Regions from separate parts of the Vescimonas sanitatis genome, predicted to be linked through region 1. Evidence: predicted binding sites of a transcription regulator. Region 1 holds the regulator's gene; each other region holds the start of a gene.
The links. Region 1 encodes HrcA, which represses chaperone genes, less so after heat shock. Its sites were predicted from a motif close to TGTTAGCACTCNNNNNNNNNGAGTGCTAACA; they were not measured.
Positions count from the first base shown of each region.

Region 2: a site for HrcA is predicted at 1,232-1,262, ahead of ACOMDU_RS06205 (co-chaperone GroES). Genes of this name have one in related genera too.
Region 3: a site for HrcA is predicted at 1,309-1,339, ahead of ACOMDU_RS03950 (Hsp20/alpha crystallin family protein). Genes of this name have one in related genera too.

Region 1 covers NZ_JBMGPW010000004.1:202,967-205,230, forward strand. The annotation lists gene ACOMDU_RS06860 (AI-2E family transporter) at 1-47, shown strand, start outside; gene hrcA (heat-inducible transcriptional repressor HrcA) at 209-1,252, shown strand; gene grpE (nucleotide exchange factor GrpE) at 1,249-1,833, shown strand; gene ACOMDU_RS06875 (PspC domain-containing protein) at 1,850-2,041, shown strand; gene dnaK (molecular chaperone DnaK) at 2,101-2,264, shown strand, end outside.
Region 2 covers NZ_JBMGPW010000004.1:55,725-57,988, reverse strand. The annotation lists gene ACOMDU_RS06210 (diacylglycerol/lipid kinase family protein) at 217-1,146, shown strand; gene ACOMDU_RS06205 (co-chaperone GroES) at 1,308-1,592, shown strand; gene groL (chaperonin GroEL) at 1,679-2,264, shown strand, end outside.
Region 3 covers NZ_JBMGPW010000002.1:222,680-224,943, reverse strand. The annotation lists gene ACOMDU_RS03960 (hypothetical protein) at 1-310, shown strand, start outside; gene ACOMDU_RS03955 (Lar family restriction alleviation protein) at 364-588, opposite strand; gene ACOMDU_RS03950 (Hsp20/alpha crystallin family protein) at 720-1,160, opposite strand; gene ACOMDU_RS03945 (purine-nucleoside phosphorylase) at 1,444-2,264, shown strand, end outside.

The DNA of each region.
Region 1 (2,264 bases):
CCGGCAAGCCTGCCAGGACAGATGGCGTACCTCCGACGCAGTCATAACACATTATATATAAATAAAAAAGGGCGTCCCGCCGCGGCGGGACGCCCTTTTTTCCGTTGTTCACAAATAATTAAAACCCCGGCTATTGACAACGGTTCCCGCCGGTGGTACACTGCGTTTAGCACTCAAAGATAACGAGTGCTAAACGGAGAATGGACTTATGGAACTGACCCAACGAAAAAAGCAAATACTGAAGATCGTGGTGGACAGCTACATCAACACCGCTGAACCGGTGGGCTCCAAGGCCATCGTGGCGCTGATGCCGGAAAAGGTCAGCTCCGCCACTGTGCGGAACGAGCTGGCCGACCTGACGGACATGGGCTATCTGGAGCAGCCCCATACCTCGGCGGGGCGCATTCCATCGGCCAGGGGCTACCGGCTGTACGTCAACGAGCTGATGGACCGCAAGACCCTGTCGGCAGAGGAGGAGGCCAGCATCAATACGGCGCTGGCGAAGCCCCTGCAGCAGGTGGAGCAGGTCATCGACCAGGCGGGACAGATGGTGTCCAGCTTTGTGGGCTATCCCACCTACGCTGTAGCGGACCACCGCACGGCGGCCACGGTACAGCGGTTTGAGCTGATCGGCGTGGACGCCTCCGGCTTTATCGCCGTGGTGATGCTGTCGGACAGCCGGGTAAAGAGCCAGCTGATGCGGACGTCGCTGCCCGTTGAGGCGGAGGCGCTGCCGCAGCTGAGTCACCTGCTGAACACCCACTTTACCGGGGTGTCCGCGGAGCAGATGAACGCCACGTTGATGAACCTCAGCGAACAGGTGTCCGGCCAATGGTTCCTGATTTTGAACCAGGTGACGGAGTACGCCGGGTCGCTGCTGGAGGAGTCCAACCACCAGCAGGTGTACACCAGCGGTGCCAGCCAGCTGCTGAAATTCCCGGAATTCCGGGATATCGACAAGGCCCACGACCTGATGAGCTTTATGGTGGACAACAAGCAGGAGCTGCCTGTGCCTGCCGGGGACGCGCCCATGCAGATACTCATCGGGCCGGAAAACGTCAACGACGCCCTGAAGGAGAGCAGCGTGGTGATCGCCAGCTATGATATCGGCGATAATATGCGCGGCTTAGTGGGCGTTGTGGGTCCCACGCGTATGGATTACGCCGCGGTCGCGGCGCGGCTGAGCTACTTTGCGGAGAGCCTGAGCCGCATGTTTGGTAAAAAACAGCTACCGGAGGATACAACGGAATGAGCGAAAAGGATAATAAAAAGAACAGGAAGGCGACAGAGGCCGCCGAGAGCGCCGCGAAGGAAGCCGCGCCGGAAGCGGTGGAGAACGCAGCGGAAGCGGCCGAGGCGGCCGAGGATACCTACACCGTCACCAAGGCACAGATGGAGCAGATGGAGGCGCTGGCGAAAACGCTGGCGGACGCCAATGACAAATACCTGCGGCTGGCGGCGGAGTACGACAACTACCGGAAGCGGACTGCGCGCGAGAAGGAGCACCTGTACAATGACGCGAAGATCGACACCATCAAGCCGTTTCTGGCGGTGCTGGACAACCTGGAACGGGGCGTGAGCCAATTTGAGGAGGGCGACGCACACCGGCAGGGACTGGAGCTGATCTGCAAGCAGTTCGAGGAGGTCTTGACCAAGCTGAACGTTGCGGAGATACCCGCCCTGGGCGAGAAGTTCGATCCGGAAAAGCACAACGCGGTGATGCACACCGAGGACGAGACCGCGGCGGAGAACACCGTGGTAGAGGTATTCCAAAAGGGCTACACACTGGGCGACAAAATACTGCGCTTCGCCATGGTGAAGGTAGCCAACTGAGTGGGAGGTAACGAACATGGAAGGCAAGAAACTGTACAAGAGCAGCACAGACAAGAAGATAGCCGGTGTATGCGGCGGCATCGCGGAGTATTTCAACATCGACTCCACGCTGGTGCGTTTGGCGTGGGTGGTGTTCTGCCTGCTGGGCGGAAGCGGTGTGCTGGCCTATATCATTGCCGCGCTCATCATGCCGGACCGGCCCTATTAAGCGGCCAGATCAAATACAGTAAGCAATAAATATTTATCTATATACAGGAGGCAATCATTATGTCTAAAGTTATCGGTATCGACCTTGGTACGACCAATTCCTGCGTAGCCGTGATGGAAGGCGGCGAGGCAGTCGTTATCCCCAACGCGGAGGGCAACCGCACTACCCCGTCCGTGGTGGCGTTCAGCAAGACCGGTGAGCGTATGGTGGGCCAGGTGGCAAA
Region 2 (2,264 bases), 150 kb from region 1:
GTACACAAAGTACGCCTACGCTGCCGCGCCGCGCCTCAGCGAAAAATCTGAGCCGTTAGGGGGGACATCTTTTCCGCCCTGCCTTAATAAATCCCCGGCATATGACTTTATTTTCAATTTGTTCACTTTCTTTTGCAGAAACATGATACAATTACCCGTATGCTTTCGAAATAAATTCAACGAAATTCTAATATGTTGATGAGGAGGAGAGCCTCGATGAAGCATATTTTTATCATCAATCCCACGGCGGGCAAGACCGACAGCCGGCAGAAGATCTACGACATGGCGGAGTCGCTGCGGCAGAAGCACGGGCTGGACGTGCAGTGCATCCTGACGAAAAAGCAGGGCCACGCCACGGAGCTGGCGAAGAAGCTCTGCGAGACGGGCGAGGCACTGCGGTTCTACGCCTGCGGCGGCGACGGGACCGTCAACGAGGTGGCCAACGGCATTATCGGCTATGACAACGCCGCCATGACCGTGATCCCCGTGGGCACCGGCAACGATTTCCTAAAGAACTTCGGCGATGATATGGAGAAGTTCCGGGACGCCGAAAACCTATGGGACGGCCCGCAGTTTCCTATGGACGCCATCGACGTCAACGGCCGCGTGGCGCTGACCATCGCCTGCTCCGGCATCGACGCGCGGGTGGCCCGGGACGTACATAAATACAGCGAGAGCCCGCTGCTGGACGGCAAGGGCAGCTATATCTACTCTCTGGCGGTGAATTTCCTGTTCAAGGGCATCGGCACCCACTGGACCATCACCCTGGACGATGTGACCACGGAGGGCGACTGGTCGCTGGTATCTGTGTGCAACGGCCGGTACTACGGCGGCGGCTTTATGCCTGTGGCCGAGGCCCGGATGGATGACGGCGTGCTGAATACCCTGGTGGTCAGAGAGGTCAACCGCCGCACGTTCCTGAAATTCGTGGGGCCGTACTCCAGGGGCGAGTACGCCAAGTTTCCGGAATACGCGCACTGCTCCTGTCCCAAGGTGGTACATATCCACTCGGAGAAGCCGGACATCGTCACCTGCCTGGACGGCGAGAGCGTGGTCAACAGCGATGTGACCATTAAGCTGCACGACAAAAAGCTGAACTTCTTCGGCCCGGAGGGCTGCTCCTGCAACCGGACGGCCCGCGGCTGAGGACAGCGCTTGAACATTTTGTGAATTTTTCAAAATTTCTCCGTTTCCCCCTTGCAAATCCCGCATAGTGTGGTATGATAATCAGCGTTAGCACTCAAGCATTTTGAGTGCTAACGCTGAAACTGTTTTATCAAAAATAGAAATACAAGGAGGAACCAACTATGAAGCTGACACCGCTTGCTGACCGCGTGGTGCTGAAGATGACCGAGCCGGAGGAGACCACCAAGGGCGGCATTATCCTGACCGGCTCCGCCAAGGAGAAGCCCTCTGTGGCTGAGGTCATTTCCGTGGGCCCCGGCGGCACCGTTGACGGGAAGACCGTGGTCATGTCCGTGAAGGCCGGCGACAAGGTCATCACCGACAAGTATGCCGGCACCAAGGTGACGCTGGAGGACGTGGAGTATATCATCGTCAAGCAGAGCGACATCCTGGCTATCGTGGAGTGATGTGCTTTGCCGCGTACACGCCGCGGCAAATGCTTTAAGTTTGCGTGTTCCCCTGTAAATCATTCTCAATTTTGGAGGCATTAGATATGGCAAAGATCATCAAGCGCGGCGACGAAGCCCGCAAGGCGCTGGAAGCCGGTGTCAATCAGCTGGCCGATACCGTAAAGGTCACCCTGGGCCCCAAGGGCCGCAACGTGGTGCTGGATAAGAAGTTCGGCACACCCCTTATCACCAACGACGGTGTTTCCATCGCCAAGGAGATCGAGCTGGACGATCCGTTCGAGAACATGGGCGCGCAGCTGGTGCGCGAGGTGTCCACCAAGACCAATGACGTGGCCGGCGACGGCACGACGACCGCTACATTGCTGGCACAGGCCATGATCCGCGAGGGCCTGCGTAACCTGGCCGCCGGCGCCAACCCCATCGTGATGAAGAAGGGCATGGCCAAGGCCGTGGAGGCCGCTGTGGGCGCCATCAAGGAGCAGAGCCAGAAGGTCAACGGCACCGATGACATCGCCCGCGTGGGCACCGTGTCCTCCGGCGACGAGACCATCGGCAAGCTGATCGCCGAGGCTATGGAGAAGGTCAGCGCCGACGGCGTGATCACCATCGAGGAGTCCAAGACCGCCGAGACGTACAGCGAGGTCGTGGAGGGCATGATGTTCGACCGCG
Region 3 (2,264 bases), on a different contig from region 1:
CACCACCATGCATATCAACTGGTTCAAGGACGAAAATCACCTGGTCTATATCAACGGAGAGACACAGCTGGCAGAGCTGGAACGGACGCTGCACTTCCCCGGTCTGGCGGACGCCGCCAACGAGCTGCGGCGGCACCCCACAGCGGAGGGCTTCACCATCAAGGGGCCAAAGCGCACCAGCGGCCGTCTGTTCGTGCCGGATCTGACCTTCGGTGAGCACATTGAGATGGGCGAAAACATTTTCTTCTATATGGGAGAGATGCAGGAATGCTACGTCATCTACTGGCTGGACGCTCCGGTAGCACAATAAGCGGAAAAGGGCCGCCCCGTTCGGGGCGGCCCTTTCATGTCATGTGCAGCCGTTCAATCGCTGGCGCCGGTATGCACGACCTTGCCCATGTTCCACAGCAGCGCCACGCGGCGCGCGGACTCCAGACGTTCCTCGGGCGTGCGGTACTCGGCGTGCGCCGTCTCGGCCCCGCAGTCCATGCAGGCCACGGAGACGGACCAGCCCTGCTCATCCTGCATGGCACCCACGCCGCGGCAGATGGGGCAGTCCTGCAATTCAATATCAAAAATCGGGTCCATGTACATCCTCCTATGGGTCAGGTTGGGCTCAGTATAGCGCATATAGCGGGGAAAGGCAAGAAAAATATCCCCCCTCCCCTGCCATGCAAAAACGCCCCGGCGCCTTTCGGCGCCGGGGCGTTTCGCTCCTGTTACTGAATGGAGATGGCGCTGTTCTTGGGCAGCTGCTTCTTCACATTCTTGGGCACGGAGATGGTCAGGATGCCATCCTCAAACCTGGCGCTGACGTCCTCCGGCTCCACCGCATCGCCCACATAGAAGCTGCGGCTGCACGCGCCGGCGTAACGCTCCTGACGGATGTACTTGCCCTTCTTATCCGTCTCGTCCTTGTCCAGGCCCTTGACCGCCTGAATGGTCAGCACGCCGTCCTTCAGCTCCAGCGTGACCTCATCCTTCTTGAAGCCCGGCAGATCCACGTCCAGCTCATAGGTATCCTCCGTCTCGCGGACATCGGTACGCATCAGGTTCCTGGCGTGCTTGCCGTACAGCGGGTCACGGCCGCGGGGCATCATGCCGAAGGGATCGCCAAAGAAATCATCAAACAAATTCTCACCAAAAATGCTGGGCAACATATGTCATTCCTCCATTCGAAGCTCTCCACGCGCTACGGCTCACGCCGCCGGCACATGGCTGTCACCACTGATTTGTATACATTTCATCGCCCCTCGGAGGTTCGCTTCCGTTTCCCTCCCTCAAGGTTCGGCTTTATTATAACGCCGATTTTAGCACTGTCAATAGGAGAGTGCTAATGTTCACAGAAGTCACGATATTTGTTCACAAAATATGCGATTTCTCTGGCGCAGTGCCGTCCGCCGTGATACAATAGGCACAACATCCCATGCAGGAGGACAGTTTATGGAACAGTTTTACGATAAGGTCAGCGCCTCCGCCGCATACATCCGGGCGCACATCCCCCAGACACCCACAGTGGGCATCATTCTGGGCAGCGGGCTGGGTGGTCTGGTGGACGCCATGACGGACAAGACCGTCATCCCCTACGGGGATATCCCCCACTTCCCCTGCTCCACCGTGGCGGGCCACGCGGGCAATCTGGTCATCGGGCGGCTGGGCAGTCAGGTGGCGGCGGCGCTTCAGGGGCGGTTTCACTACTACGAGGGCTTCAGCATGAAGGAGGTCACCTATCCGGTGTATGTGCTGGCACTGCTGGGGGTAAAGACCCTGATCGTCACCAACGCCTGCGGCGGCATCAACCGGACGTTTGTCCCCGGGGACCTGATGCTGCTGTCGGACCACATCAATATGCTGGGCGCCAACTCCCTCATCGGTCCCAACGACGAGCGCTTCGGCCCCCGCTTCCCGGATATGACAGAGGCCTATCCCCACCGCCTGCGGGAGAAGGCCCATCAGGCCGCCGGGGCGCTGGGCTTCGCGTGCAAGGAGGGTGTGTACGCTATCTTCCCCGGTCCGTGCTATGAGACGGCAGCGGAGATACGGGCCTATGAGCACCTGGGCGCTGACGCCATCGGTATGTCCACCGTACCGGAGGTCATCGCCGCCAACTATCTGGGCATGGCGGTGCTGGGCATCGCCTGCATCACCAACATGGCCACCGGCATCGCCAGGGAGAAGCACTCCCATCAGGAGGTGCTGCGTATCGCCAACGAGAGCAGCCAGAAGCTCTGCGCGCTGGTAGAGCGCGTCGTGCGAGAGCTGTA